One region of the Mesorhizobium sp. M3A.F.Ca.ET.175.01.1.1 genome, then DNA from elsewhere that is predicted to be linked to it. Evidence: predicted binding sites of a transcription regulator. Region 1 holds the regulator's gene; each other region holds the start of a gene.
The links. Region 1 encodes LexA, which represses DNA repair genes until DNA is damaged. Its sites were predicted from a motif close to TGTTCNNNNTGTGTTCNG; they were not measured.
Positions count from the first base shown of each region.

Region 2: the regulator LexA is predicted to act here: its motif matches at 3,436-3,453, upstream of dinB (DNA polymerase IV).
Region 3: the regulator LexA is predicted to act here: its motif matches at 6,833-6,850, upstream of EN818_RS29870 (PA0069 family radical SAM protein).

Region 1 covers NZ_SRTP01000001.1:350,045-360,154, reverse strand. Annotated here, with positions in the region: gene trpC (indole-3-glycerol phosphate synthase TrpC) at 1-261, shown strand, start outside; gene moaC (cyclic pyranopterin monophosphate synthase MoaC) at 263-742, shown strand; gene glp (gephyrin-like molybdotransferase Glp) at 743-1,948, shown strand; gene lexA (transcriptional repressor LexA) at 2,066-2,806, shown strand; gene EN818_RS01775 (ComEC/Rec2 family competence protein) at 2,800-5,250, opposite strand; gene gltX (glutamate--tRNA ligase) at 5,353-6,777, shown strand; gene gltA (citrate synthase) at 6,958-8,286, shown strand; gene lpxB (lipid-A-disaccharide synthase) at 8,384-9,559, opposite strand; gene lpxI (UDP-2,3-diacylglucosamine diphosphatase LpxI) at 9,549-10,110, opposite strand, start outside.
Region 2 covers NZ_SRTP01000003.1:657,103-667,212, forward strand. Annotated here, with positions in the region: gene EN818_RS11245 (SDR family oxidoreductase) at 1-177, opposite strand, end outside; gene EN818_RS11250 (LysR substrate-binding domain-containing protein) at 308-1,225, shown strand; gene EN818_RS11255 (SRPBCC family protein) at 1,396-1,839, opposite strand; gene dinB (DNA polymerase IV) at 2,099-3,364, opposite strand; gene EN818_RS11265 (cupin domain-containing protein) at 3,655-4,035, opposite strand; gene EN818_RS11270 (hypothetical protein) at 4,456-4,647, shown strand; gene EN818_RS32645 (hypothetical protein) at 4,774-5,049, opposite strand; gene EN818_RS11280 (polymerase) at 5,415-5,648, shown strand; gene EN818_RS11290 (hypothetical protein) at 5,862-6,092, shown strand; gene EN818_RS11295 (hypothetical protein) at 6,177-7,394, opposite strand; gene EN818_RS11300 (pilus assembly protein TadG-related protein) at 7,674-8,927, shown strand; gene EN818_RS11305 (TadE/TadG family type IV pilus assembly protein) at 8,933-9,376, shown strand; gene EN818_RS11310 (TadE/TadG family type IV pilus assembly protein) at 9,393-9,857, shown strand.
Region 3 covers NZ_SRTP01000024.1:21,025-31,134, reverse strand. Annotated here, with positions in the region: gene der (ribosome biogenesis GTPase Der) at 1-189, shown strand, start outside; gene EN818_RS29905 (cell wall hydrolase) at 316-1,500, shown strand; gene EN818_RS29900 (AtpZ/AtpI family protein) at 1,755-2,147, shown strand; gene EN818_RS29895 (F0F1 ATP synthase subunit A) at 2,213-2,971, shown strand; gene EN818_RS29890 (F0F1 ATP synthase subunit C) at 3,051-3,275, shown strand; gene EN818_RS29885 (F0F1 ATP synthase subunit B) at 3,337-3,918, shown strand; gene EN818_RS29880 (F0F1 ATP synthase subunit B) at 3,929-4,420, shown strand; gene EN818_RS29875 (ribonuclease HII) at 4,661-5,359, opposite strand; gene EN818_RS29870 (PA0069 family radical SAM protein) at 5,604-6,758, opposite strand; gene EN818_RS29865 (glycosyltransferase) at 6,908-7,411, shown strand; gene EN818_RS29860 (hypothetical protein) at 7,581-8,555, shown strand; gene moaB (molybdenum cofactor biosynthesis protein B) at 8,569-9,123, opposite strand; gene EN818_RS29850 (4-(cytidine 5'-diphospho)-2-C-methyl-D-erythritol kinase) at 9,123-10,004, opposite strand; gene EN818_RS29845 (hypothetical protein) at 10,031-10,110, opposite strand, start outside.

The sequences.
Region 1 (10,110 bases):
TCCCGGCTGATCGGCATCAACAATCGCAACCTAAGGACGTTCGAGACCAGCCTCGAGGTATCCGAGCGGCTTGCAGCCATGGTGCCGGCCGAGCGGCTGCTGGTCAGCGAAAGCGGCATCTTCACCCATCAGGACTGCCGTCGGATGGAAGAGAGCGGCATCGGCACTTTCCTCGTCGGCGAGAGCCTCATGCGGCAGGATGACGTGGCGGCGGCAACGCAGCTGTTGCTCACCGGCAAGGCGCCTGCCGAGGCTGTTTGAGATGGCCGCCCTCACCCATCTGAGCGCCAAGGGCGAAGCCAACATGGTCGATGTCGGCGACAAGGCCGAGACGACACGCACGGCAATCGCCGAAGGCTTCGTCTTCATGCGGCCCGAAACCCTGGACATGATCCTGGCCGGCGACGCAAAGAAGGGCGATGTGCTGGGCACGGCCCGCATCGCCGGCATCATGGCGGCCAAGAAGACGCATGAGCTTGTGCCGCTCTGCCATCCGCTCCTTCTGACCAAGGTTGCCGTCGACATCGAGCCAGACCGTTCGCTTCCAGGCCTGAAGGTCACAGCGCTTGCCCGAGTCACCGGCAAGACAGGTGTGGAGATGGAAGCGCTGACCGCGGCATCGGTCGCCTGCCTCACTATCTACGACATGGCCAAGGCGGCCGACCGCGCCATGGTGATTTCCGGCATACGGCTGGTCGAGAAGACTGGCGGCAAGTCGGGCGACTACAAGGCAGGTGCCTAAATGGCGTTGGTGCCAGTCGCGGAGGCGCTCGAACGCCTGCTGGAAGGCGCCGCGCCACTGCCGGGTGAAAGCGTTCCGCTCGCCGATGCGGCAGGCCGTGTGCTGGCCGAGCCGGTGCTGGCGCTGCGCACCCAACCGCCCTTCGATGCTTCCGCAATGGACGGCTATGCCGCACGCTCCGCGGATGTGGCGTCGGTGCCGGCGCGTCTCTCCGTGATCGGCATGGCATCCGCCGGGCGCGGCTTCGCGGGGTCAGTCGGCCAGGGCGAGGCCGTCCGGATCTTTACGGGCGCACCAGTCCCCGAAGGCGCCGACACGATTGTCATCCAGGAGAACGTGCGCGACATCGGTGGCGGCAGCATCGAGGTGACCGAACCGACCAAAGCGGGCCGCAATATCCGCCTCCGCGGACTGGACTTCGGCCAGGGCGACATGCTGCTCGAGAAAGGTCGCCTGCTCGATCCGGCAGCACTTTCACTCGCGGCATCTGCCAATCATGCAAATGTCAATGTCGTCCGGCGGCCGCTGGTCGCGATCATCGCCACCGGCGACGAATTGCAGCCGCCCGGCAGCGAACTTGGACCCGACCAGATCATCTCGTCCAACGCCTATGGTGTCGCCGCCGTGGCGCAATCGGTTGGAGCACGCGCGCTCGACCTCGGCATCGCCGCGGACCGGCACGAAGCGATCGCAGCTCTGGTCAGGAAGGCCGTAGCGGCCGGCGCCGATGTCATCGTGACGCTCGGCGGCGCCTCGGTCGGCGACCACGATCTGATCCATGGCGTGCTGACCGGCGAAGGCATGCAGCTCGATTTCTGGAAAATCGCCATGCGGCCCGGCAAGCCATTGATGTTCGGCCGCCTCGGCAATACCCGCTGCATCGGCCTGCCTGGGAATCCGGTCGCAAGCCTTGTCTGCTCGCAGCTGTTCGTGAAGCCGCTTCTGGCGCGCCTCGCAGGCCGCAGCTTCAGCCAGGACGTTCGCAGGGCTCGGCTGGGCGCCGCATTGCGGGCCAACGATGTCAGGCAGGACTATGTGCGTGCCGTTGTGCGCGACGATCGCGGAGCGTTGGTTGCGACTCCGTTCGGCATCCAGGATTCCTCGATGCTGAGAATGCTGGCCGATGCCAACGGCTTGATCGTGCGCGAACCTTTTGCGCCGGCAGCTGAAGCCGGCGCCGAATGCAGCGTGCTGATGCTACGCTGAACAAAACGTCAACACATTCATTAAACTTTAAACGGTTGCGGAACACAACTGGAACAGATAGTGTTTGTTCTGGGTTTGTTTTTCCGATTCTGGTTCCAGAACCCGTTGGGGGCCGCCATGCTGACGCGTAAACAACATGAACTGCTGATGTTCATCCATGAACGGCTCAAGGAAAGCGGCATTCCGCCGTCTTTCGACGAGATGAAGGAGGCGCTCGACCTTGCCTCGAAGTCGGGCATCCATCGGCTGATCACGGCGCTGGAAGAGCGCGGCTTCATACGCCGGCTGCCGAACCGGGCGCGCGCGCTCGAAGTGCTGCGGCTGCCCGATTCGATCGCGCCCGGCCTCAACGCCGCCAAGAAGTTTTCGCCGAGCGTCATCCAGGGAAGCCTCGGACAAGGCAATCTCGGCCGGCAGATCAAGCCGGCGGCGCCCTCGCGCACACCCGCACCCAGCAATGACGATGACGCTGTTTCGGCGGTGTCCATTCCGGTGATGGGCCGTATCGCCGCCGGTGTGCCGATCGACGCCATCCAGCACCAGACGCATTCGATCACAGTGCCGCCGGACATGATCGCCGGCGGCGAGCACTATGCCTTGGAAGTCAAAGGCGACTCGATGATCGAGGCCGGCATCTTCGACGGCGATACGGTCATCATCCGCAACGCCAATACGGCGAGCCCCGGTGAGATCGTTGTGGCGCTGGTCGATGATGAGGAAGCGACGTTGAAGCGCTTCCGCCGCAAGGGCGCTTCGATTGCGCTGGAAGCCGCCAATCCGGCCTATGAGACCCGCATCTTCGGGCCGGACCGGGTCAAGGTTCAGGGCAGGCTCGTCGGGCTGATCCGCCGTTACTGAGCGGTTTGTGGCTTGGCGTCGGGCTTTTCGGGCCGCTTGTAAGGCGGCAGCCCCCTTGCCTCGCGCGAGTATTTTCGCTGCTCATGCCAGGGCCGATAGGGCCTGTGGACGGCATACTGAATCTCGGCTCGCGCGGTTGCCGATTGCGGGTCGAAGAAGACGGCAGCGCTTCCGTCGCGTGCCAATTGCCGCTTGGTCACGACGAGGATTCGGGGATCCCGGCAAGGATTGTAGGCCGTGGCGTCATTGATGACGATGAGATCGGCGAAGCCGCAGGCCGGCTTGGCGCTGTCGCGATTCTCTGCGAGCGCGACGATCGCACCGGAAGGATGCCGGCCGATGCAGAGGTCGCCGGTGCAATAGAAGGGCGAACCCGGCGGCAGGTCGACAGGATCGGCGATGTCCGTCGTCCCGTTTGCGAATGTCTCGGGCGGCACGATCGTTTCGGCCAGCAGCGCCCGTTTCCAGTTGTCGGTTATGAACTCGTTCGAGCTTGCTCGATTGATGGCGAGTTCGCCGCCGCCGATCGGCATCGCAACCAGATGCGCATCCTCGGAGATGAGCACATCCGGGGTACGGACATGCGGAATGGCCAACAAGGCCGCAATCGCGAAGGGAACGGCGCCGAGCCTGAGCCAGGTGGTCGCCATGGTCGCGATGACCAGCGCGACCGTCGCCAGCAGCACAGACTGTATCGAGATCAACCCCACTGCATCCACTGGTGAACGTTCGGAAAACCATCCCGAGATGGCGACCATCGCCGTCAGGCCTTTGCCCATCACATAGAGGAAAGGCCCGTCGAAGCCGAACGGCATCATCAGCACGCTGAAGACCGCGAACGGCATGACAACCAGCGAGACGATCGGCATCACTGCCAGATTGGCCAGCAGGCTGAGCGGCGATACGCGCTGGAAATGCCAGATGGCAAACAGCGCCGTTGCGCTTCCGGCGATGATTGATGTCATCGCGCCGCCGCCCACGCCAACCGCCAGCTTCCGGGACAGGTATCCGAGAAACGAGCGCTTTGCCGGTGGCGCTCTCACTTTGTCGGCGCGGTAGTCAGCCCAACCGGCATAGGCGCCGACAAGGGCGGCGGTCGCGGCGAACGACATCTGAAAACTTGGGCCGACCACTTCATGCGGCGAAACCACGATCACCGCGATTGCCGAAATCGCCAGGTTGCGCATGGTCAGCGCCGCCCGGTCGAAGACAACGGCAACCAGCATCACCGCCAGCATGATGAAGCTTCGTTCGGCGGCCACAACGATGCCGGAAATGACCAGATAGGCTGCAATCGACAGCAGCGCGATCGCCGCAGCATATTTCTTGACCGGCCGGCGGGAAGAGAAATCGGGAAGCAGCGCGAAGGCGCCGCGCAGCAAAAGCATGATCGTGCCGGCGACCAGCGCCATGTGCAGTCCCGAAATCGAGATGATGTGGTAGATGCCGGTCCTTCGCATCGCCTCGTTGATGTCTTCTGGAATGCCGGCGCGAACGCCAACGATCAGCGCCGCCGCGATCTCGCCTTCGGGACCGCCGACGGTGCTTCTGATGTGATCGGCAATGGTCTCGCGCGCGTTTTCTATTGCGGACGCGGTGCGTGCGCCGAACGGTGCCTCCGTTGCCGTCACAACCTTCGGATCGCCCAGGAAAAACCCGCTGGCGCCGATACCAGAAAAATAGCTGTCGAAGGAAAAGTCGTAGCTGTCGGGGCGAACGGGGCCTGTTGGCGATAATAGGCGTGCATAACCCGTCACCAGCGATCCAGCCGTCAAGCCTGGCGGGATCCGCCGTGCCGAAAGTCGGACGCGGTCGGGTGCATAGCGCAGCTTCGGGTGCGCGGTTGAGACCAGGTCGATGGTCAGCCTTACGCGGCCATTGGCCATCGGCTCCGCGATGACGACGCGACCTGTCAGCCTTGTCTGGATTTCGCCGCCGAGCATCGGCGTTGCCGCTCGCAAAGTCTCGACCTTCGCAGCGACAAAGCCGACCGCGCAAAACAGCGCGGCCATGAAGAGCAGATGCGTCTTCGGCCAGGAGCGCGAAACCGCGGCGCAGGCGGCCATAAGCGCGACTGTCGCCAGCGGCCTGTAGAGATCTGGTTCCGTAGACAGCGAGAAGTAGAGGATCACGCCGGCGGCAAGGAAAACCGGCACGAGCAGGAAGCCAATGCCGCGATCCAGCTCCTTCGTGCCTGCGGCAGCGACGCTTTGGCCGAACGCGGACAATGAGGCACGGCGGAACTGCCGGCGGACGCGATCGATGGTGGCCGGCGGAGGGCGGTCGACCGTGCCGTCGGGAGAAACAATCTGCGCAGGCTGGCGCGGCTCCAGGAGCAAGACCGGTCCTGCTTCAATCGGCGCAGTGCCGGCAAACAGCAGGCGTTCGCTGACGCCAGCTGCCGTCCCACCGCCATCCTCCGCACCCCGGCCACGTCCAGCCATCGGGCCTGCCCCTTGCGCCCCAGACCTCCTATGCTACATGAACGCCGTCCGCGCGAAAGCCCGCCGCAATCACGCCTGCTTCAGTGCTTCTTCGAGAGTCCCATGTCCGACAAGGTCGTCACCCGCTTTGCCCCCTCGCCCACAGGCTACCTGCACATCGGCGGGGCGCGCACCGCGCTGTTCAACTGGCTCTACGCCAAGCACACGGGCGGCACGATGCTGCTGCGCATCGAAGACACCGATCGTGAGCGCTCCACCGAGGCCGCGACCGCTGCAATCCTTGATGGATTGACCTGGCTCGGTCTTTCATGGGACGGCGAGGCGGTTTCGCAGTTCGAGCGCGCGCCGCGCCACCGCGAGGTGGCCGAGGAGCTCGTGCGCCTGGGCAAGGCCTATTACAGCTACGAAACCCCGGCAGAACTCGAGGCGATGCGTGAGGCGGCGCGCGCCAAGGGCCTGCCGCCGCGCTACAACGGACAGTGGCGCGACCGCGACCCGTCCGAGGCGCCCGCCGGCGTCAGGGGCGCGATCCGCATCAAGGCGCCGACCGAGGGGGAAACCGTGGTTCACGACCGCGTGCAGGGCGAGGTGCGCTTTCCGAACAAGGATCTCGACGACTTCATCATCCTGCGTTCGGACGGCAATCCGACCTATATGCATGCCGTCGTCGTCGACGATCACGATATGGGCGTCACCCACATCATCCGTGGCGACGATCATTTGACCAACGCTGCGCGCCAGACCGTGATCTACAACGCCATGGGCTGGGCCGTGCCGTCGATGTCGCACATCCCGCTGATCCATGGCGCCGACGGCGCCAAGTTGTCGAAACGCCACGGCGCGCTCGGCGTCGAAGCCTATCGCGCCATGGGCTATTTGCCTGAAGCGCTGCTCAACTATCTGGCCAGGCTCGGCTGGAGCCATGGGGACGATGAGGTGATGTCGATCAAGGACATGGTCTCATGGTTCGACATCGGCGATGTCAACAAGGGCGCGGCCCGGTTCGACTTCGCCAAGCTCGAGGCGCTGAACGGCGTTCATATCCGCAGGATGGACGATCAGGCTCTCCTGGACATCTTCGTCGCCACCCTGCCCTATCTCGAAGGCGGTCCGGCGCTTGCCGCGCGGCTCGACGATAAGCGCAAGGCACAGTTGCTCGCCGCCATGCCTGGTCTGAAGGAGCGGGCAAAAACCCTGGTGGAACTGGTGGACGGCGCCGCCTTCCTGTTCGCGGAGCGGCCGCTGACGCTGGATGACAAGGCTGCCGGCTTGCTCGGCAGCGATGCCCGCGCCATCCTGCGCAGCGCGCACGCCGCGCTGACCGCGCTGTCGGGCGATTGGTCCGCCGCGGCCGCGGAAGCTGCCGTCCGTGACGTTGCGCAGGCAGGCGGCCACAAGCTCGGCGCCGTGGCCCAGCCGCTGAGAGCAGCCTTGACCGGCCGCAGCACATCGCCGGGGGTGTTCGACGTGCTTGCCGTTCTCGGCCGCGAGGAGAGCCTGGCGCGGATTGGAGATCAAATCGATTAGCTGTGAACTGGCCCAAAAAGATTGGCATTGAAAGGATTGTTTCGCAGTGCAACATTAGGCCTTGGCCCAATCTGGCACGCACCTCCTAAAATGCGGTGGGTAGTTCGCGCATTCCGGTGATTTCGACGTGTCGTTTGCAGGAATTGCCTTGCCGGCATGAGAAACATAAAGGAGTTTGCAATGAGCGAAGCTGCGACGAAACTGGAACCGGCCGGCGAACCGCGCGAATCCACCGCAAGGCTGGAACTCGCGGGCAAGACGCATGAGCTCAAGGTGCGAAGCGGTTCGGTTGGGCCTGACGTCATCGATATAGGCTCGCTCTACAGCACCACCGGCGCCTTCACCTACGATCCTGGCTTCACCTCGACGGCAAGCTGCGAGTCGGCGATCACCTTCATCGACGGCGACGCCGGAATCCTGCTGCACCGCGGCTATCCGATCGACCAGCTTGCCGAACATGGCGACTTTCTCGAGGTCTGCTACCTCCTGCTCTACGGCGAACTACCGACCAAGGCGCAGAAGGACGACTTCGACTACCGCGTGACGCGCCACACCATGGTGCATGAGCAGATGTCGCGCTTCTTCACCGGTTTCCGCCGCGACGCCCACCCGATGGCGGTCATGTGCGGCGTGGTCGGCGCGCTGTCGGCCTTCTATCACGACTCGACCGACATCTCGGATCCGTACCAGCGCATGGTCGCCTCGATGCGGCTGATCGCCAAGATGCCGACGATCGCGGCGATGGCCTATAAATACCACATCGGCCAGCCCTTCATTTATCCGAAGAACGATCTCAGCTTCGCGGCAAACTTCCTGCACATGTGCTTCGCCGTGCCCTGCGAGGAATACAAGATCAATCCGGTGCTGGCGCGCGCCATGGAGCGCATCTTCATCCTGCACGCCGACCACGAGCAGAACGCCTCGACCTCGACCGTGCGCCTCGCCGGCTCTTCGGGCGCCAATCCGTTCGCCTGTATCGCCGCCGGCATCGCTTGCCTGTGGGGTCCGGCGCATGGCGGCGCCAACGAAGCGGCCCTCAACATGCTGAGCGAGATCGGCCATGTCGACCACATCCCGGAATTCATCGCCCGCGCCAAGGACAAGAACGACCCGTTCCGCCTGATGGGCTTCGGCCACCGCGTCTACAAGAACTACGACCCGCGCGCCAAGATCATGCAGAAGACCGCGCATGAGGTGCTTGGCGAGCTCGGCATCAAGGACGATCCGATGCTCGACATCGCGATGGAACTGGAAAAGATCGCGCTGACCGACGCCTATTTCATCGAGAAGAAGCTTTATCCGAATGTCGATTTCTATTCCGGCATCACGCTGAAGGCGCTGGGCTTCCCCACCACGATGTTTACCGTGCTGTTCGCAGTCGCCCGCACCGTCGGCTGGATCGCGCAGTGGAAGGAAATGATCGAGGATCCGCACCAGAAGATCGGCCGCCCGCGCCAGCTCTACACCGGCGCCACGGAGCGAGACTACGTGCCGATCGCGAAGCGGTGAACGATGAATGGTGAATGGTGAATGTGAATGGTGAAATAGTATAGCGAGGGACACCTTCTCACTCACTATTCACTATTCACTATTCACTCTTCACTATTCACCACTTCCTCTTGATGCATTCCAGCACCACCTCGGCGGCGAGTTCTCCGGAGGGCTTCTCGGTCGCCATTCGCCTGGCGATCTCTGCGAAGCCGGCCTTCTGCCACGCCCGCATGCCGCTATCGGCGAACAGCGCTTCCAGCTGACGTGCCAGATTCTCGGGCCTGACAAACTGATTGTAGAATTCGGGAACCAGGACTCGATCGGAGATCAGATTGGGCAGCAGCGCTGACCAGGTCGTGATCAGATGCGGCAGCAATTGCCTCGCTATCGGATCGACCTTGTAGGTAGAGATCATTGGGACGCTGCAGAGCGCAAGTTCCAGCGAAACGGTTCCCGAGGCGATCAGGGCAGCATCGGCCTTGCCGAAAGCCTGCCATTTGCGCTCCGCATCGGTGATGATCTCGGGCTTCTCGTCCCAGGTCGCGATCGACGCCCTGACCAGTTCGGCGACATGCGGCACCGTCGGCAGCAATAGGCGCAATCGGTGGCCGCGCTGGTGCAGGACCGAGATTGTCTTGCCGAATGGCTCGAGCAGCCGGCGCACCTCACCGCGGCGCGACCCCGGCAGCACGAGCAGCGTCTTCACGCGGTCGGCGGAAAGGTCGCGCGGCGCCGCTTGCGCCTTGGCAGCACCAAGCACACCCTGATCCCGTGTCAGGCGGTGACCAACATATGTGCCGGGCGGGCCGCCGAGGGCAGCGAGCGCCTTGACCTCGAAAGGCAGGATGCAGAGGATGTGGTCGACATAGGGCTTCATCGCCACCGCCCTGCCCGGCCGCCAAGCCCACACGCTTGGGCAGACATAGTGGACGATCGGTATGGCCGGATTGGCGGCACGAACCTTCTTCGCGACGCGCAGCGAAAAATCCGGGCTGTCTATGGTGATCAGGCAGTCCGGCCGCTCGGCGGCGATTGTCGCGGCCGTCTGGCTGATGCGCCGCATCAGGCGCGGCAGGTCGCGCAACACCGCGCTGAAACCCATCAGCGCGATATCGCTGCCGTTGAAGAGCGGCGCGAGCCCCAGTTCCTGGAGATGGCGGCCGCCGATGCCGAGGAGTTGGATTTTGCGGCCCGTCGCCCGTTCGAGCGCCCGCACGATGTCGGCGCCCAGCAGGTCGCCGGATTCCTCCCCGGCCACGATCGCGATCCTGAGTGCCTTCTCACCGGCCATCGGCCGGCTCCGTCGCGGGCAGGCCGACGATGAACAGACCCAGCGCGTTGGCACGCGCCAGCGTCGCCGGGCCTTCGAGGATAAGCGAGCGACCGGCTTCGACAGCTATGCCGGCCAGGCCCGCGGCATGCGCCGCCTCGACCGTCTGCGGGCCGATCGAAGGCAGGTCGGCGCGCAGTTCCTGGCCGGGCTTGGCGCATTTGACCAGCACGCCGCGCGTCTTTCCGGCGAGCCTGCCGTGTCCCCGCAACTCCCGTGTTCTTTCGAGCAGGCCGTTGGTGCCCTCAATGCCTTCCAGCGCGATGGCCCGCCCGCCGATCGCAATCGCAGCCTGGCCGACATCCAGCGCGCCTATGGCCTTGGCCGCCGCGCGGCCCGCCTCGATGTCGCGCCAATCGGATTGCCTTGGTCCGGCCGTGGTGAGTGTGCCCTGGCTGGCAGCAAGCTCAGGAACAATCTCATGGGCACCGACAACCGTGATGCCGCGCCTTTCGAGCCAGCGTGTGAGAACTTTCAACAGCCCGTCGTCGCCACGCGAGAGTCCCATGATC
Region 2 (10,110 bases), on a different contig from region 1:
GTTCGACTGGTTGGAGCCGGTGACGCCGAAGCCGCCGAGCTCCTTGCCCAGCGCCTCGCCCTTGCCGGAGGAGGAAAGCACGCCGACCTTGAAGCCGTCGGCCGCCAGCCGCTTCGCCGCCGCCGCCCCCATGCCGCTGCCGCCCGCCGTCACAAGAGCCACTTTTTCTATCGCCATGTCGCTATCGATTCCTGCCTGTCAAAGGCGAAGAAGCCGCCTTTGCGCTGAAGTTCCTGCTCTGTTATCATGAGCGGATCGATCGCGCGAACCAGTTTCGCTTTTTTTATCCAGTAGAAAAACTACTCGCATGGCGGATGGTATCGGAAGGCTCCCTTCGCTCAACGCGCTCCGCGCCTTCGAGGTGGCGACGCGCCATCTCAATTTCCGGCTTGCCGCCGAGGAACTGCGCGTCACCCAGGGCGCGGTCGCGCAGCAGGTGAGGGGGCTCGAGGCCGAGCTCGGCCTGAAGCTGTTCGAGCGCCAGCCGCGAACGCTGGCGCTGACCGAGGCCGGGCGCGGCTATGTCGCCAATGTGCGGCGCGCCTTCGAGCTGATCGCCGAAGCGACCGAGGCGCTGCGCCCGGAGCCGCAACATATCACCATCAGCGTCACGCCGACCTTTGCCTCGAAATGGCTGATCCCGCGCCTGCCCGACTTCACTGCCGCCCATGCCGACATCGATCTGCGCATCGTCGCCAGCGACCGCATGGCCAATTTCCAGACCGACGCGGTCGATCTTGCGGTGCGGCTCGGGCGGCCGCCCTTCGGGCCTGGCCTCAGCGCCGATCTTCTGTTCGAGCAGGAAATCGTCGCGGTGGCGAGCCCGCTGCTCGTCGAGAAGCTCGGCGTCCCCGACGCCGCGGAAAGGCTTACCCGCTATCCGCTGCTGCACGATTCGCATGGTTTCTGGCCGCGCTACCTGGAGCTGGCTTTCCCCGGCCACGTGCCGACCGCGGCCAAGAACATCCGCTTCAACCAGACCTCGCTCGCCATCGAGGCCGCCATCGCCGGCCAGGGCCTGGCACTCGCCAGCCTCTTCTTCGTCGAGGACGACATCGCATCGGGCCGGCTGGTTCGGCCGATCCCCGCCGTGCTCGCCCCCGGTTCGGATTTCTACGTGGTCTCGCCGCGCAAGCCACGCCATCCGGCTCCGGTCGCGGCGGTGAGCTCCTGGCTCGCCGACTTGGCCGGTCGGGGCGGGTTGAAGCAGCGGCGAAGCGCTTAATCTCCCCCCTCGAGGGGGAGATGGCCGGCAGGCCAGAGGGGGTCGCCGCGCATGGAACGCCAACCTCCATTGCGCAACGAGGCCGAGCCCAGTCGGACCGACCCCCTCTGTCGCCTTCGGCGACATCTCCCCCTCGAGGGGGGAGATCGGCGTCCCGCCATCGCGACCCTCTACTGATTGATCTCGGGCTCGACCAGCCGCGCCAGGTTCTTCAGCGATTCCTGCCAGCCGAGATAGCAGGCCTCGGCCGGAATGGCGTCGGGAATGCCGGCCTGGGTGATGTTCAGCTCGGTGCCGACCGAGACCTTCTTCAGCTCCACGGTCACCTGCATCTCGCCGGGCAGGTTGGGGTCGTCGAACTTGTCGGTGTAGCGCACGAGCTCGCCCGGAACGAGCTCGACATAGTCGCCGCCGAACGAATGGCCGTCGCCCGTGGTGAAGTTGCGGAAGGACATCCTGAACGTGCCGCCGACCTTGGCCTCCAGGTGATGCACCGTGCAGGTGAAACCGTTCGGCGGCAGCCATTTCGCCAGCGCGTCCGCCTCGATGAAGGCGCGGTAGACTTTCTCGGGCCTTGTTGCCAGGACGCGGTGCAGGCAGACAGTGCTTGGCATATCGTTTCTCCTGTTGATTGCCGGTCTATGCTCCAAGGACGAGCGAGGCTTGGCAAGACCGACATGGGGGCGGAATTTTTTGAGTGTACTGCCAGGCGAAAGCGGCGGAGCGCGTGATCTCCCCGCTCGAGGGGGAGATGCCGGGCAGGCCAGAGCGGCCCGACCGGACTCGGCCTGATTGGAGGTCGGCGTTCCACGCGCGAGGACCCCCTCTGACCGCTTCGCGGTCATCTCCCCCTCGAGAGGGGAGATCAAGCGCTCACAGCTCCTTCTCGGCCAGTTCCCTGAATTCGTCCGGCACCGAGCGCGCCGCCTCCAGCGCCGCCGTGCCGTAGCCGACGGCCTGGCGGCCGAAGCGCAGGCGGATCTTGTCGACGGCGCGGTCGGCGCCGAAGCGGGCGAGCCCGCTGCGGCTGCCGGGCTTAAGCTTCTCGTCGGCCAGCCCGAGCGGCAGTTCGAGCTGCAGCTCCGGCGTCTCCTCCAGATGCGAGACCGAGATCGCCAGCAGCGAGATCTCCTTTTCTCGCGCGTTGGCGGCCAGCACGCCGCGCACCAGCTCCTCGGCGATTTCGGCCAGCATGTTGGTTGCCGCTATCGGCTGCTCCAGCGTTACCGAGCGGGTGACCGCGCGCATGTCGGCGAAGCGCACGCGCACCGTCACCGTGCGTCCGGGCCGGTTCTTGGCGCGCAAGCGGCTGGCGACGCGGTCGGCCAGATGCAGCAGCGTCGGCACGAAGACGCTGGGCAGCGCCGGCTTGCGGCCGAGCGCCGACTGCGCACCGGCCGAAATTGCGCGCCGGTGCGTCTCCAGCCGGCGCGGGTCGCGGTTCCAGGCAAGTGCTGCCAGCTTCTGCCCGGCGGCGTGGCCGATCAGCCGCTCCAGCGCGCCGCTATGCGTGCGCGCCAGCTGCCCGATCGTCTCGACGCCGATCTCGGCCAACCTTGCCCTGGTCGCCGGTCCGACGCCCCACATCAGCGACACCGGCAAATCGTGCAGGAACTCGATCTCGGTGCCGGGCTCGACCACCACCAGCCCGTCCGGTTTGGCCACCTGCGAGGCGATCTTGGCGAGATGCTTGGTGCGGGCCACGCCGATCGAGATCGGCAGGCCGAGCTCGGCCTTGACGCGGCGGCGGATGGTCCTGGCGATCTCCTCCGGCGGCCCGAACAGATGCGTGCAGCCGGCGACGTCGGCGAACGCCTCGTCGATCGAGATGCGCTCGACCAGGGGCGTAAAGTCGTCGAGCACCTTGATGGCCGCGTCGCCGAGGCGCTGATACTCGCTGAAGCGGCCGCCGACGAAGATCAACTGCGGACAAAGCTCGCGCGCCTTGCGGCCGGGCATGCCGCCGCGCACGCCGAAAATCTTCGCCTCGTAGGAGGCGGCGAGCACTACGCCGCCGCCGACGGCGATCGGCTTGCCTCTGAGCGACGGGTCGAGCAGTTGCTCGACCGAGGCATAGAAGGCGTCGAGGTCGGCATGCAGGATGGTGGCGGCGCCGGCGGTGGCGTTCGTGGCAGGCATCCCGCGCTCCCGGCTCCATCGCCGCACCGCATCGCAGCATTAGTAGCGACTGTTGCAAGAGGGATATTTACCAGAACATAATGAGAACAAAACCGGTCTGCTTGTCAAGTTGCCGTGTGGCGCCAGCCGTCTTCCCCTTGCGGGGGAGATGTCGCCGAAGGCGACAGAGGGGGTCGTCGCGCGTCAAGCGCCGACCTCCTTCGCCCCCGCAATAGGCCGAGCCCAGTCGCACCGACCCCTTCTGGCCGCTTCGCGGCCATCTCCCCCTCGAGCGGGAGATAACCGGCGCGCTATGCCGGCTTGGCGTATTGCTCGGCGCTCAGGACCTCGATGCATTGGAAAGGCTGGTTGCCTTCCACCCAGGCGTCGTGGCCGGGCGGGATGGTGTAGGACGAGCCGGCCTCGAAGGTCTTTTGCGTTCCGTCGGTCATGCGGATGGTGATCTTTCCGGATACGACATAGCCGACATGCGAGACCTGGCAGCTCTCGGTCTTGACCACCGGCTTCACGCATTCGGACCAGCTCCAGCCGGGCTGCATATTCATTCGTGCCAGGGAGTAGCCCGGCAACCGCACGATCTCGACACGCGTCTTGGCGGGCGAGCGGACCTCGTCGGGATTGTCGTGCGACTTGGACTCCAATTTGCTGACGGTCATTGCGGTTTCGGCCATGGCACTCTCTCCCCTAGCAAAAGCGGCGCCTGACGCAGCGATCGCCGGCGACCGCTGCCCGACTCATACGCCCGCTCATGAGAAATTGCTAATATAGTTGGGGAGCGTCACGGCTCCTCTCAATTTTTTGATTGCATCTTATCCGAAGTTAATGCGCAATCGGATTGTTCGATGCTTTCCTGGCCCTCGCGCTGGCACGACGATGGTTGAGGGACCATCCGTTCCCGCCCGAAAGGGAGGATTCGATGCACCCTCGACGAACAGTCTGGGCGACACCGTCGCAGCCCACGCAATCCCCGATCAGGACGATCCCGAACTTGGTCGGGCGCGCGCCGCGCGTCAGGCCGGGCGAGACGTAGCCGGGCGGGGGAAAAGACCATTGGGCGCAGGATAATCAACGAACAACCTGGGAGGAAACCGATGCTTCATGAGGCTCCGAAAACGGATGCCCGTCCGCCGGTCATTGCTGCCCGGCGGGCTCCGCCGGCGCTGCGCCAGTGCTGCGACAACTACATTTGCCCCACCTGCAGCCAGGTGGTCGAACTGACCGATTTCCGCCAGGTGGTCTGGCATCAGCAGCCCGGCCATCAACCCATGCAATTGGAGGACTGATCGGGCCGAGTGCGGGAAGGCTGCCCGGACGTTTCTGTTGCGAAAAAAGGGCCCGCGCTCGAGGCGCGGGCCGAGTTTGAGTAGCCGGTATATCAACGCAACCCGGCACGATTGGTTGCGCCGCTATCAGCCGCCGTTGGCCGGTGCTGGTGCCGGCGCCGGTGCAGGCGCGGCCGGGGCTGGCGCCGGGGTGGTCGTCGGCGCGGAAGGCGTCTCCACCTTGGGCGCCTCGACCTTCGGCGTGTCGAGCTTGACATTGACGTCTGTCGAGCCGCCGCCGCCACCGCCGATATTGATGACGCCGGTGAAGAACAGCAGCACCAGGATCGCGACGATGGCGAGCACGACCGCGATGGCAGTGCCGCCGCTCCCGCTGTTCACAACTGTAGGTCCGTCGGCCATGACTTCCTCTCCTTTTGCCGATTTCGATGCTGGCCAACGGAGCCAAAGGATGATTGTTCCGGCGCTCGGGCCACGGTCCATGGCGCCCCTGGGACTGAAGTCTCACCCTGCGACGCAGAGGCCCGAAATGCCGGATTTGTTGAAACAACCTACGCGGCAAATCATTGGGCCGCAGACCGTCGAGCACAGTCCCTTCATCGGCGGTTGACCACGAGGTGCCCGCCATTTCCTGCGATATGGCGGGCATCTCCTCACAGCATTTGCGGCCGGGCGCAGTCGCTTCGTGTCGCGGAAATGCGGCTAAAACAGATGGTTAGAGCCGGATGCCGATGTCGATTTGAGGCATCCTGCGTCAGGAGCGCTCCATGCAACCGGGCGAAATGATCGCGAACGCCTTCGCCGTTCTCCTGCTGGCGGGATTGATCGCCGGCATCTTTCTCGCCTTCGGCAGGCCGCTCTGGCCGGAGCCCGGCGCGCAGATGGTGGTCCTGCTTCCCGTCGATCCGTCGACGACCGGCTCCATGCGCCAGTCCTGCATGGAACCGTGCCTGCCGTTCCACTTCGATCTCAGCCATGCGCCGGCGCGGCCGCAGCGCTAAAAGCGCCTCGCGCTGACACGGATCCAGGCGATACGCTTTGGGTCTTTGTTTTTATGCATGTCGTTTTCGCAAAACCGCTGCACACTTTCGCGCGACATGCAGTGATGCACGTCGCCCGGAACCGCTGCGCATTTCCGTGACCGCGACGCGCGGGAACCGCTTCGCCCATCGCGCCGTTGATTCGCGGAAGGGATGTTGTGGGCGGAGGCCGCCATGGACAACTTCGAACTCATCGATCTTCTCTGCGTCGTCGACGCCTGCGCCAGCGATCGCTCGGCCGGGCGCCTCGTCTCGATGTCCAAGGCAGTCGAGGAACTGCGCGTGCTGACCGGCGATTTCGTCTCCTCGGACGAGGCGGCCGTGAACGCCCTGAGCCAAGTGGCCTTGCAGCGCGGCTGCGCGGTGCTGTTCGACGAACAGCCGGGCGCGGATATCGTGGCGTGACACAACAGACCACGCCGGCGATCTATGTGAGACGATCCGCTCTGGCCGCTTCGCGGCCATCTCGCTCGAGAGGGAGATCAGCGATCACTTGGCCAGCGTGATCATCCGGCTGGCATACATCTCCCGGCTGCCGAGTTCGGCCGCGCAGTCCGACTTGAACGCCGAGTTTCCCGTGATCTGCACCGTGTCGCCGACCAGCCGCAGGCAGCTGCCTTGCGAATTCATGTCGGAGTTGCCGGCATAGGTGATCGTGGCGTCGGGGGCGTAGATGAAACCGCTGATGACCGAGCCGGCTCCGCCGTTCAGCGTCAGCGCCGACGTGTTGCCGTGGGGCTGGTAGATGGTGATGCCGGCATAGGGGCCGGTTGTCATCGGCGACAGGTTTACCTGCTCGTTGGCGTTGATGTAGATCTGCGAGCCTTCCATCAGGAAGAGCGTCACGCCCGCGCCGGTCAGCGTGCCATTGCCGCCGGGCTTCACGCTCACTCCGCGCAGGATGTAGACGCCCGGGTTGAGAGTGATCTTCCCGGTCCAGCTCTTGTCGCAATAGGTGCCCGGCGACAGCGTCACCATCTTGCCGTTGGGCATCGATTTGCAAGTCCCGAGCGCGGGAGGGACGACGTCGGCCAGTGGGTCGAAGGACGCGTACTGGTTCTCCAGCGGCGTGCCGCAGGTGAGCGTGGCGCTGGGCGGTGTCATGCCTTCGGTCTCGCCGACCGTCGAGACGCAGGCGGCGCTGACGACGGCCGAGCCGCCGCGGTTGACGGCGTCCGAGGCGTCGGAGTTGGCGGCGATCACGCAGCCATTCATGGCGACGCTGGTCGTGCCCTGAAAGTTGACGGCATCGTCGGCATGCTCATTGAGCGCCAGCACGCACGCTTCTGCCCCTGGTTTGATCTTGACCGAGGCGGAGCGCGTCGCCTGCCAGTCGGACGCGCTGCTGATAAAGGACGGGCGGCTGATGCTGGACGACAGCGCGATGGTGTAGCCGCTCGGACTGCCGCTCGCCGTCGCCTGGAAGGCCGAGACGCTGCCCGCATACTCCCCGGCGTCGGCGACGCTCATATTCGCCGCGAAGAAGGTCTGGCCGAGCTGCTGCACGTCGCTCGCCGACATGCTGGCCATGTATTTCGTGCCGATGGCGAGGCCGGCCGCATCGAGCGAGTTCTGCAATTGCGCGGCGTCGTCGCTGGTGCCCACCAGGTTGACGGCGCCGGCCACGGCAAGCATCAGCGGCACCGCGGCGACAGCGGTCGCCACCGCGAAGTTGCCGCGCTTCGAAGCCCAGAATTGCGCAAGCATGGAAAGCACCCCTCGCCGGATATGGCAGAGTGATACGTCAGCGGCCTCTACGAGCGATTTCCGAAAAAGTTAAAATGCAAAAAGTCTAAAATATAAATGTTTTCCGTGGTTTGAGCCTTAAGTCCTAGCGGCGATGGGTCTAAAGTCTTACTGTTTGCGCCACAAGTCGGTGAGACTGGCCTCTGCAGTCTGACCTTCGCAAGTCGAGCGAAAAAATTAGGCATTCCTTTATCCACGGGTGATGACGTGGTCGCCGGGATAGCTTGGGCGCGCTCGGCCATGACACAACTCGGTCGGATCATCAAAAAATTCCTCTCTCGCGGCTTGCGGAGGGGGGAGGGCGGCAATGTCGCCACCATCTTCGCGCTGACCCTGCCGATTGTCGTCGGCGGGGCCGGGCTCGGGGTCGAGACGTCCTACTGGTACTATTCGAGCCTGAGGCTTCAGTCGACGGCGGACGCGGCCGCCTATGCCGGCGCCGTGGAGAAGTCCTGGGGCTCCGACACTGCGACCATCACCGCGGCCGCCACGGCATCGGCGACCGAAAACGGGCTGGGCACGGGCACCATCACCGTCCACACGCCGCCGACGTCGGGGGCTTATACGGCAAAGAAGGCGGTCGAGGTAATCCTCAACCAGAACCTCGACCGGATGTTCACCTCGATCTTCTCATCGAGCAAGGTGCCCGAGCAGGCCAGGGCAGTGGCGCTGATCACCGACGCCTCCTACGCTTGCGTGCTGGCGCTCAGCAACTCGGCCGCGCAGGCGGCGCTCTTCTCCGGCAACACCACCGTCAAGCTCAACGGCTGCTCCGTCATGTCGGATTCGACCGCCAGTGATGCCATCACCGTGCAGGGATCGGCGGGTTTGGCGGCCGACTGCCTGATTTCGGTCGGCGGCATGGTGCTGAACAACCCAGTGACCACGAAATGCGCCTCGAAGATCACTCAGGCGCTGCCGGCGTCCGATCCGTTCGCGAACCTGCCGGCGCCAACACCCAGTGGCGGTTGCAAGAACGTTAACGGCAGCAAGACAACGCAAACACTGCAGGCCGGTACATACTGCAGTGGCATGAACCTCAATGGCAATGTCGCGCTTACTTCCGGCACTTATATCGTGCAGGGCAATTTGAAGATCAATGCCGGCGCGGTCATCACCTGCGCCTCACCCTGCACCAACGGCGTGACCATCTACATGTCGGGCAGCAACACCGTCAGCATCAACGGCAACGCCACGGTGACGCTCAGCGCCCCGACTTCCGGAACCTATTCCGGCGTGCTTTTTTACGGCGACCGGACCGGGACTGCGGCACAGAGCACCTTCAACGGCACCGCGACCTCCTCGCTGACCGGCGCCATCTACTTCCCCAAGCAGCAGGTCAACTATCTCGGTAATTTCTCCGGCCAGAACGGCTGCACGCAAGTCGTCGCCGACACCATCAAATGGTCCGGCAACTCCACCATCAATCAGGACTGCTCGAGCCTTGGGATGAGCGGCATCACGGCCGCGTCGTCGATAAAGCTCGTCGAGTAGGCGCCATGCAACCACCGGCGACCCGTTTCCGCAGAGACCGATCCGGCGCCGCCGCGGTCGAGTTCGCGCTTGTGCTGCCGGTGCTGTGCGTCGCCCTGCTGGGCACCGTCGATGGCTGGTCCTACGTCACCCACTCGCTCTCGATGCGCGCCGGCGTGAAGACGGCGGCGAATTTGGTGCTGGCGGGCTCCAGCGACGACAACGCCACGCAAGCGGCCGCGCTGGCGAGTTGGGAGAAAAAGCCTACGGACGCGGCCGTCACGGTGAACCGCGTCTATAAATGCGGGACGATTGTGGTGGCGTCGGCGTCGACCATGTGCGCGGGATCGAAAGTGCCCACGATCTACGTCGAGATCCAGGCGTCGGGCACCTGGACGCCGCCCTTCAGTTTCGGCCCGTTCCCGGAGGACACGGCGATGGACCATCAACAGGTGGTCCGTGTCCGCTAGGCGAAGCCCGGGAAAAATGCGCAGCGGTTTTCTGACCCCAATTGCGTCTCGCTGCAAGCGGCTGAATCCAAAGGCGTTTGCCGGCAATGTTTCGGGCGGCGGCGCCATCGAGTTCGCGCTGATCGCGCCTGTCCTCATCATGCTGTTGTTTGGGATTTTCGCCTTCGGCTGGTCGATGAATTCCAACTCCAGCGTTCGCTACACGCTGGAGGCCTCCGCGCGCTCGCTGCAGCTCAACAACACGATGACCCAGTCGCAGATCCAGGCGATCGCGACGCAGAAGCTGACAGCGCTTGGCCTCAAGAACGTGAGCGTGACGATTGTCACCGATCCGGCAAGCGGCGGCTTCTGCATGGCGCACCTGACCGCCAGCTACGCCTACGTCATCGATTTCCCCTATTTCGACCAGTTCCCGATCAACTATTCGACCACGGTCTCGGTGCCGAAACTCAGCAGCGTGGCGGGAGCTTGCCCGACCTGAAACGCAGTTGACGCCGAACCGGCAATGCGAAACTTCGCATGCGTCCTTGCGCCTTGCCTACCTTGCAGGCCGGCCACACCAACGTAAGCACGAGCGGGCCAGTTTGTGCCGCCGCGATCTGCTGCTTGAGCGTCACAAGCCATTGATTTCAGCACCTTTCACCTGTTCGTTCACGCCGTTCGCGAGCCGGAAAACCCGCTCCTTGGGACCATGGTCGGGGAGGACATGGGCACTCATTGTTGCAAACGGCCGA
Region 3 (10,110 bases), on a different contig from region 1:
GTCACGCAGGCCAAGACCCGCCCGCCGGGCTTCGTCGTCTCCTGCTCGCGGCCGGACGCCATGCCGCAATCCTATGTGCGCTATCTGTCGAACAGCCTGCGGGAGGCCTTCGACATGCCGGGCGTGCCGATCCGGATGGCGCTGCGCACCTCTGACAATCCTTTCGCGGGTCGCGCGAAGAAGCGGTGATCGTCAGCCGGCAACGCCCCTTTTTGCCCTTAACATAAAAACAACACGATCGATCTCGTTAACCCACCATCAAGGTTAATGCTTCATTTTGGCTCTCCAGGAGTCAGTGGCGTTCTGGAGAGTTCCGTGCATCGACGCGTTGTAAAGCGGCTTGTCGCCGCCGCCGGTGAGAGCAAGCGTTCCTTCCTGCCTCCTTTGCTTCTCGGGCTCGGCATCTGGGTCGGTTTCCCGTCAGTCGTTGCCTATCAGGACATGGCGAGCCTTGTTTCCGGGCTGGAGGCGCCAAGCGCCCGTTGGAACGCCTATGTCGAAAAATCCGCCGCCGGTTCGGTGCATGCCGCTGAGATGCCGTTCGTCGATTCCGTTTCCACCGGCTCGATCTCCGGCTCCGGCGTGCAGTTGCCGGGGGTGGGCATCGTGGCGTTTCGCGGCAAGGGCAATGTCGCCGGCACCACGCCCGATGAAGACCGCGTCGTGCGCGCCGACAAAAAGGGCCGCATCGTCCAGGTCTCGCCGGTCGCACCGCCGAAGAATTTCAGCGCCGGCTCGATCTTCCAGCGCACATCTTCACTGCTTCGTCCCAGCATGGACAGCGGCCTGAAGCTGACCTTCGCCAAGCCCGGCATCAAGGGCAAGGAGGTGCAGATTGCCCAGGCTTTCCACCTTCGCCTCGACAAGAAGCCGGATCCCGGTGTGCCCGCCGCGCTCGTCGCGCTCGTCAACAATGACAAGCCGGACATCCTTGCCACTGCCTACGCCCAGGCGGCGCCCGACTACGCCAAGGCCTCGCCATTCGAGGCGCTGCTGCAGGACGAGCAGCCCAATGATGGCCGCTTCATCCCGCCGATGGGCCAGGGCGACCATGCCTGGATGCAGAACCCGTTGCCGGCGAGCGTCTTTTCCCAGCCGGAGCAGGCCTGTCTGGCCAAAGGCATCTATTTCGAAGCACGCAGCGAACCCGTTCGCGGCCAGGCCGCGGTAGCGCAGGTGATCCTCAACCGCGTCCGCAATCCGGCCTATCCGAAGACCATCTGCGGCGTCGTTTACCAGAACGACAACTGGTTCAACCGCTGCCAGTTCTCCTTCGCCTGCGACGGCAGGAAGAAGCGCATCAACGATCCGGTCGCCTACAAGACCGCCCAGGACGTTGCCATGGCTGTGACGGCCGGCAAGATCTTCATTCCCGAGGTCGGCTCCTCAACGCATTACTATGCCAACTACGTCCATCCGGGCTGGGCGCGCGCCATGAAGCGGATGACCAAGATCGGCCTGCATATCTTCTATCGCACCTATGGCGGCGGCTGGAGCTGAGCCGTCCTACCGGGCCCAGGCAGCACTGGACTGGCGTGTTGATTGGCGCGCCCTGCCGCCCGGATTCGCGCCGAGTCCTCGAGCGGGCGTGACGGGCACGATGTCGCACCTGAGTAAGCCATTGATTTTCAACGGGAAAATACATCGCACTGAAGTTCGGCCCGTGGCTTGACGGGCGCGGACCCTCTAACTATGTTGCCGGCGACTTTAGAAGCGGACGGACGGTGATAGTCTGCCCGGGCAGGGGGGTTGCGATGGCCGACAAAAACGGGCCAGACGGAACCGGAGAAACCGGCCGCGGCAAACAGCATGAAGCCGCTATCCGTGACGACGAACTTGAGCGCCGCCGGCGCGAGCTTGAAGCATCGCTTGCGACAAGACGCACGGACCGGCTCGAGGGGAAAGACGAAGCGAGCGCTGCGACCGGTTACGGTCAGGCACTGAAACTGTCCAGCGAGTTCATCGCCGGGGTGGTGGTTGGTGTCGGCTTGGGCTGGTTCATCGACCGTCTGGCGGGGATCGCGCCCTGGGGGCTGATCGTCGGGCTATTGCTCGGCTTCGGCGCCGGCATACTGAACGTCCTGCGTTCGGCAGGGCTTGCACCGCAATTCGGCCAGGGCGACAAGCCGCGCGAGCCGAAAAAATGAATGAAGCGCCGCAAGGCGCAAATGTGAACTTTGGAAGCCGGTTGTGGCTTTGACGGGGATTAAAAGTGGCTGCTGACAAGGTCGATCCGATCCACCAGTTCCAGATCCATCCGATCATCCCGCTGCATATCGGCGGCTACGACGTTTCCTTCACCAACTCCGCTCTGTTCATGGTCGTGACGGTCCTCGTCGCTTCCGCTTTCCTCTACATGAGCACCGCCAGCCGCAGCCTCATTCCGGGCCGTCTTCAGTCGGTTTCGGAAATGGCCTACGAGTTCGTCGGCAACATGCTGCGCGACGCGGCCGGCAAGCAGGGCATGCAGTTCTTCCCGCTGGTGTTCTCGCTGTTCATGTTCGTGCTGGTCGCCAATCTCATCGGCCTGTTCCCCTACTTTTTCACCGTTACCAGCCATATCATCGTCACCTTCACTCTGGCCGCGCTGGTCATCGGCACCGTCATTGTCTACGGCTTCGCCAAGCACGGGCTGGGCTTCCTCAAGCTGTTCGTCCCGCATGGCGTGCCTGGCTACCTTCTGCCGCTGGTCGTGGCGATCGAGGTTATTTCCTTCGTCTCGCGCCCTGTCAGCCTCTCGGTTCGTCTCTTCGCCAACATGCTGGCAGGCCACATCACGCTGAAGGTTTTTTCGGGCTTCGTCGTCAGCCTCAGCGCGCTCGGCGCCGTTGGCATTGCCGGCTCGGTTCTGCCGCTCGCCATGGCGGTCGCGCTGACGGCACTGGAACTGCTGGTCGCCTTCCTGCAGGCCTATGTCTTCGCGGTGCTGACCTGCATGTACCTGAACGACGCTCTGCACCCGAGCCACTGATCGATTTCTCCGGCGCCGCGGCGCCAGCATACCCAACGTACCAACCGCAACGACTACGAAAAACCACAGGAGTTTTGAAATGGACGCAACTGCAGCAGCTGCTATCGGCGCTGGTATCGCCTGCATCGGCATGGGCGGCGCGGGCATCGGCCTCGGCAACATCTTCGGCAATTATCTGTCGGGCGCCCTGCGTAACCCGTCGGCAGCTGACGGCCAGTTCGGCCGCCTGATCTTCGGCTTCGCCGTCACCGAAGCTCTGGGCATCTTCTCGCTCCTGATCGCTCTGCTGCTGGTCTTCAAGTAAGAGCCAGAGCTGACGCAAGGGGCCGCATGGTGCGGCCCCGCTCTATGGACAGGGGAATGAGATGTTCGTGACATCTGCCTTTGCGCAAGAATCCGCGCCGGCCGCGGCCGAAGGCGAGACGCATGCAGGCACTGCCGTGCCTGCCGAGGAGCATGGCACGTTCCCGCCGTTCAATGCCGCGACCTTCCCGTCGCAGATCTTCTGGCTCGTCATCACCTTCGCGCTCTTCTATCTATTCCTGAAGCGGATTGTGATGCCGCGCGTCGGAGGTATAATCGACGTCCGCAACGACCGCATCACCCAGGATCTCGACCATGCCGCAAGGCTGAAGGGCGAGGCCGATGCCGCGGTTGCTGCCTATGAGCAGGAACTGGCCGAGGCCAAGTCTCGCGCCAACGCGATTGGGCAGCAGGCGAGCGAAGCCGCCAAGGCGGAAGCCGAAGGCACGCGCAAGAAGCTCGAAGCGGAACTTGAGAAGAAGCTTGGCGAGGCCGAGGCGAGCATCGCCTCGATCAAGGCCAAGGCCATGAAGGAAGTCGGCACGATCGCCGAGGACACCACCTCGGCCATCGTCGAGGCGCTTGTCGGCGGCAAAGCCGACAAGGCCGAGATCGCGGCCGCGGTCAAATCCGCGAGCCGGTGAGGAGCGCATCATGGACGCCACATCACTCGCCACGCTCTGGGCAACGATCGCCCTGGTCATCTTTCTCGGAGCCGTCATCTATCTGAAGGTGCCGGGCATGCTGGCCAAGTCGCTCGATGCCCGCGCGGCCAAGATCAGCAGCGAGCTCGAGGAAGCGCGGCGGCTCCGCGAGGAGGCTCAGCAGCTTCTTGGCCAGTACCAGAAGAAGCGCAAGGAAGCCGAGCAGGAGGCCGCCGACATCGTCGCCGCCGCCAAGCGCGAGGCCGATCTGCTTGCCTCCGAGGCGCACAAGAAGACCGAGGACTACGTCGCCCGGCGCACCGCACTCGCCGAGCAGAAGATCAGCCAGGCCGAGCGGGAGGCGATCGGCGAGGTGCGCGCCAGCGCCGTCGACATCGCCGTCGAAGCGGCCCGCGTGCTGCTTGCCGCCAAGGTCGATGCCAAGGCTGGAGCCGACCTCTTCAAGTCCGCATTGCAGGACGTGAAGGCCAAGCTGAACTGAGCTGTCGGCAGTTTCGGGATCGAAAGCCGCCTGGGCAACCCGGCGGCTTTTTTATTGGGGCGTGGACAGTCCCCCTTGAGGAGGAGATGTCGTTGAAGGCGACAGAGGGGGTCGGTTCGACTGGGTGCGACGCTCTACTGACGCAAATGCCGTGTTGAAGAAAAAGGGCGTCGGCGCTTCACGCGCGACGACCCCCTCCTGCCTGCCGGCCATCTTCCTCTCGATGGCCTCTCGAGGGGATTATTCCAACCCTGCGAAGCTCTCTTCTTCCTCCGCCACCTCGACACCGCCCAACCGGAACGGCGCAAAGGATGCCCGGTGCAGTCTTGCCACCGGGCCATGCGCCTCGATGGCGGTGCGGTGGCGGACCGTCGCATAGCCCATATGGACTTCGAAGCCGTAGCGTTCGTGATGACCGCCGCAGCCGCACATCATGCGGTCGCGCATCACCTTGGCGACGATCGAGGCAGCGGCGATGGACTGGGAGCGCTGGTCGCCTTTGATCAGTGCGCGGCCTTCGCAGGGCAGCCCGGGAGGCACGTCGCGGCCGTCGGCCAAAGCCAGCTTCGGCTGCAGCGACAGGCCCGCCGCGGCACGTCGCATCGCCTCCAGGCTGGCCTTCAGGATGTTGCTGTTGTCGATGCCTTCGGCGCTGATCGAGGCCATCGAGACGCTGAGCGCCGAGCCCAGGATTCTCAGGAATAGCGCCTCGCGTTGCAGGTGGGTGAGACGCTTGGAATCATCGAGGCCTTCAGGGATGTTGGCGGGGTCGAGCACGACGGCTGCCGCGACTACCGGACCGGCGAGCGGGCCGCGGCCGGCCTCATCCATGCCCGCCACAGGCCAGAGGCCCTGGGCCATCGCCTTGGTCTCGACAGAGAAGTCGGGCTTCTCGACCATTTCGAAGAGAGGCGGAGAATCGGAACGCGCGCGAGCCATGGTGCGGCGAGGTTCGCATCGGCTCCGATCCTCCGCAAGTCCCTCCGGGTCGATGGGGCGTCGGACCCGGAGGGCACCGTCTCACGGCCGGGGACAGGGGCCGGACGGGATACTTGAGCAATTCCAGGAAAACTGCGCGGCGGTTCTCCGAATTGCGGGAAAACAAATACTTAGCAGGTTGCAATCCAGCAAAACCGGGCCTTCCGAATTGCTTAACGCCGGCCTTGTGTGGCCGGCGCCTTCTTCACAGCAGCATCAGCTGCTCGCCGGCACTGGAACCTGCGACGAAATGGTCCGTCCTGAGCGACCGCCGTTCGACATTCAGCCCGAGCCGCTTGGCTGCGATCTCGAAGCGCCGGCCGATCTGCCAGGCGTAAGGACCGGCGCCTTTCATGCGCTTGCCCCATTCCGAATCGTAGTCCTTGCCGTCGCGCATCGAGCGGATCAGCGACATCACATGCCGGTAGCGGTCGGGATAATGGCGCAGCAGCCAGTCCTTGAAGATCGGCGCCACTTCCAGCGGCAGCCGCAGCACGACATAACCCGCCTCACGGGCGCCAGCAGCGCGGGCCGAATCGAGGATGCGCTCCAGTTCCGGATCGGTCAGGCCAGGGATGATCGGTGCGACCATGACCGAGGCCGGGATGCCGGCGTCGGACAGCTGCCTTATCGCCTCCAGCCGCTTGGTCGGCGTCGAGGCGCGCGGTTCCATCGTGCGCGCCAGCATGCGGTCGAGCGTCGTTACCGACAGCGCCACCTTGGCGAGTCCCCGTTCGGCCATCCGCGACAGGATGTCGATGTCGCGCGTCACCAGAGCCGACTTGGTGACGATGCCGACCGGATGGCCGCGTGCCTCCAGCACCTCCAGGATCTCGCGCATGATCCGGTAATTCTTCTCGATCGGCTGGTAGGGATCGGTGTTGGTGCCGATGGCGATGGTGCGTGGCTGGTAGCCCGGCTTCGACAATTCCTTGTCCAGCATGCGCGCCGCGTCCGGTTTGGCGAAGAGCTTGGATTCGAAATCCAGCCCAGGCGACAGGCCCATGAAGGCATGGGTCGGCCGGGCGAAGCAGTAAACGCAGCCATGTTCGCAGCCGCGATAGGGATTTATCGAGCGATCGAAGGAAATGTCCGGCGATTCGTTGCGCGTGATGATGGTGCGCGGTTTCTCGACCTGAACCTCGGTCTTGAACGGCGGCAGTTCCTCCAGCGAGTTCCAGCCGTCGTCGAATACATGCCGGCTGACCGGCTCGAAACGGCCGGACGGGTTGATGCCGGCTGAACGCCCGCGATTGCGCTCGGGGCGCACGCGCATGCCGCTCTGTTCGATCATCGCATTCGCCATTTCGGCCCTGCCTGCTCGGAAGGCAGCAATGTCGGCACGCACGATCTGTTCCATTTTCGCCCTCTCCCAAGGACTGTCGGCAGGCTGTCGAATCGCTCTGTTCATGAAATTATTCCTATTTCGCCCAAGAGAACAAAGCAAGAACTTTTTGCCATGTAAGACCGATCTGGCGCGGCCTGCGGCTTTCCGCTATTCGGCTAGGAATGCTCAGCGTTCTCATCGAAACCAGGAACGACGAAGAGGGACTGGCCCGCACGCTGGCCTCGCTGGTCGGCGGCGCGGTCGAAGGCATGGTGCGTGATGTCATCGTCTGCGATGCCGGTTCGACCGACCAGACGCATCGCGTCGCCGAACATGCCGGCTGTCACTATGTTGCGGGTGGCATTGCCGCCGGCATCGGCCATGCCAAGGGTGACTGGCTGCTGATCCTGGAGCCTGGTGCGCGGCTGGCCGAAGGCTGGATCGAGGAGGTCGCCCGCCACACCGCAAAACAGACGATGCCGGGGCGTTTTTCGCGCGCACGCGGCAATCGGGCGCCGTTCCTGGCGCGCGTCTTTTCTACAAGGCGGGCGTTGGCCCAAGGCCTCGTCATCAGCAGGCGCCAGGCCGCAGCCCTCGCAAAGACCGCGCGCAGCGCCGAGGCGCTGGCACGCGGCCTCGCCACAAGGAAGCTGGACGCGGAGATCTGGGTGGCGCCGCCGAAATGAAGCCCAGAAGAGAAAGCAGGGCGGTAATTTCAGCCATCGCTTTATTGTGCGTTGCACAAATTAGAAGGTGAGGCTAGCATCTCCTTCATGCGGGACAATCGGGTTTGGGCAAATGCCGAAAAGGCAGGCGGCTGACGCCTCCGTCGGACGCCATCCATAAGAGGACCCGATGACACTTGCTACCCCAGACGATTCCGGCGCGGACAGCCTGGAGGCCATTGCCCGCAACGGCAGCTTGTTCAGGCGCATTGCCGTGCGCATCCCGACCTATCTGACTGATCTTCGCGAGAACCCGGCCTGGCTGCCGATGTTCGTGCTGGCCCGCACCATGCCGGGACGCCGCATGCACTGGCTGGGCGCCAAGCGGGCTCGTCCCCTGCAAACCGCAGGCGAGACGATGTTCACCGGCACCGAGCGCGAGGCCGTCGTCGAGGCGTTGCGCTCTGATGGCCTGTTTTCGGGTCTCATGCTGCCGCAGGCGATTCATCAGGAGATCGCCGCTTTCGCGCAGCGCACGCCTTGCTTCGGCAATTTCGACCGTCGTCTCGAATTCATGCCGGGCGAGCATGCCGAGGCGGAAAGGCGGTTTGGCCGCTCGCTGCTCAGCGGCCATTATTTCGAGCGCATTCTGGATTGTCCGGCGGCTTTGGCGATCCAGAAGGACCCGCTGCTTCTCGACGTCGCCCAGCATTACCTCGGCGGTCAGGCGAAATTGATCACCACGCGCGTCTGGTGGAGCTTCCCGACCGGCAAGGCTTCAGACGCCGACAAGAACCTCGCCTCGCTGGGCAAATACCATTTCGATCTCGACGACTGGCGGATGCTGAAATTCTTCTTTTATCTGAAGCCTGTCGATGACGGCACCGGGCCACATGTCTATGTCCGAGGCAGCCACAAGCGCCGGGCGATCAAGCATCAGCTGACGCTTCTGGTCGGCCATCCGGCGGAGGAGGTGCTGGACGTCTACGGGACGAACAGTCCGGTCACGCTGACCGGCGGGGCAGGGCTTGGCTTTGTCGAGGATCCGTTCGGCTTCCACATGGGCACGGTGCCGGCGCATACGCCTCGGCTGATGATGGAGATCGGCTTCGGCGTGTCGAAGCCGTCGCGCCGCCGCTTTCACGGCGAGCCTGTGATCCGCTGACGGCGGCAGCCGCCTATCCGGCCTTGCCGTCCCGCCGCAGATGCTCGTCCAGCCGCGGCATGATCTCGACGAAGTTGCAGGGCATGTGCCGGTAGTCGAGCTGCGGCTTCAGGATGCCGTCCCAGGCGTCCTTGCAGGCGCCGGGAGAGCCCGGCAGCACGAACACGAAGGTGGCGTTGACGACGCCGCCTGTCGCCCGGCTCTGGATCGTCGAGGTGCCGATCTTGTCGTAAGAAATGCGATGGAAGACTTCCGAAAAACCATCCATGCGTTTTTCGAAGATCGGCTCCAGCGCTTCCGGCGTCACGTCACGGCCGGTGAAGCCTGTGCCACCGGTGGTGATGACGACATCCACCGCCTCGTCCTTCGACCAGACGAGCACCTTTTCGCGGATTTTTTCGCGCTCGTCGGTGACGATGTCACGGGCCGCCAAGATGTGGCCTGCCTCCGCGATGCGGTCGGCCAGCGTCTGGCCGGATTTGTCGTCGGCAAGGCTGCGCGTGTCGGACACCGTCAGCACCGCGATGCGCACCGGGATGAACGGCCGGTTTTCGTCGGTCCTGGCCATCAGTCAGCCTCCATGCTGCGCGTCGCGGCCACGAACCAGTCGGGATGGCGGCCGCGGATCTCGATCGCCGCCCGTTTGGCCATGTTGCCGGTCTCGAAAAGACCGAAGCAAGTGGCGCCCGATCCGGACATGCGGGTGAAGGCCGCTCCGGCTTTGTCGAGCGCCTTGAGCGTCTCGCCGACGGCCGGTTGGATCGAGCGAGCAACCGGTTCGAGATCGTTGCGGGTGACCTCCAGCCAATTGCGGATGGAGTGGAAATCGAGACGATGTGGCAGCGGCGGCAGCGCCTCATTGTCGCGCTTGGCGAGCGCTTTGAATATGTCGGGCGTAGAGACCGCGGCGCCAGGATTGACCAGCACCAGCGCCAACGCAGGAAACGTCGCGACCGGCGACAGCTCATCGCCAATCCCGCGCGCGATCAGGGGCCTGGCAGCCAGGCACATCGGCAGGTCGGCGCCGAGCGTCAGGCCGGTCCGCGCCAGCCCGGCATCGTCGATATCAAGGTTCCATAGGCCTGCAAGTCCGTTGAGAACGGCTGCCGCGTCACTGGAGCCGCCGCCGACGCCGGAAGCGATCGGCAGGTTCTTCTCCAGCCGGATGGCGACGGACGGCGTCCGCCGCGGACCGGCTTCCCGCCGCAACGCCTCGCGAGCCCTCAGCACCAGATTGTCGCCGTCGAGCGGCACGCCGGAGGCGTAGCGCCCGGATACCGAGAATTCATCGCGCTCCGCCGGCTCGATCTCCAGCCGGTCGCCGAAGCGGGTGAAGACGACCAGGCTGTCGAGCAGATGGTAGCCGTCGGCGCGCCGTCCGGTCACATGCAGCGCAAGATTGATCTTGGCGGGCGCAAGCCATGTCCTGGCCTGTGTCCCCGGCTCCAGAATGTCGGCTGCTGGCGAGATGGTGGTCAGTCCTTGGCCAGGCGGTATTCGCCGGTCTTCGGATCCTTGACCAGCGTCCCCATCGTGCCGTTCGCCGCCTGTTTCT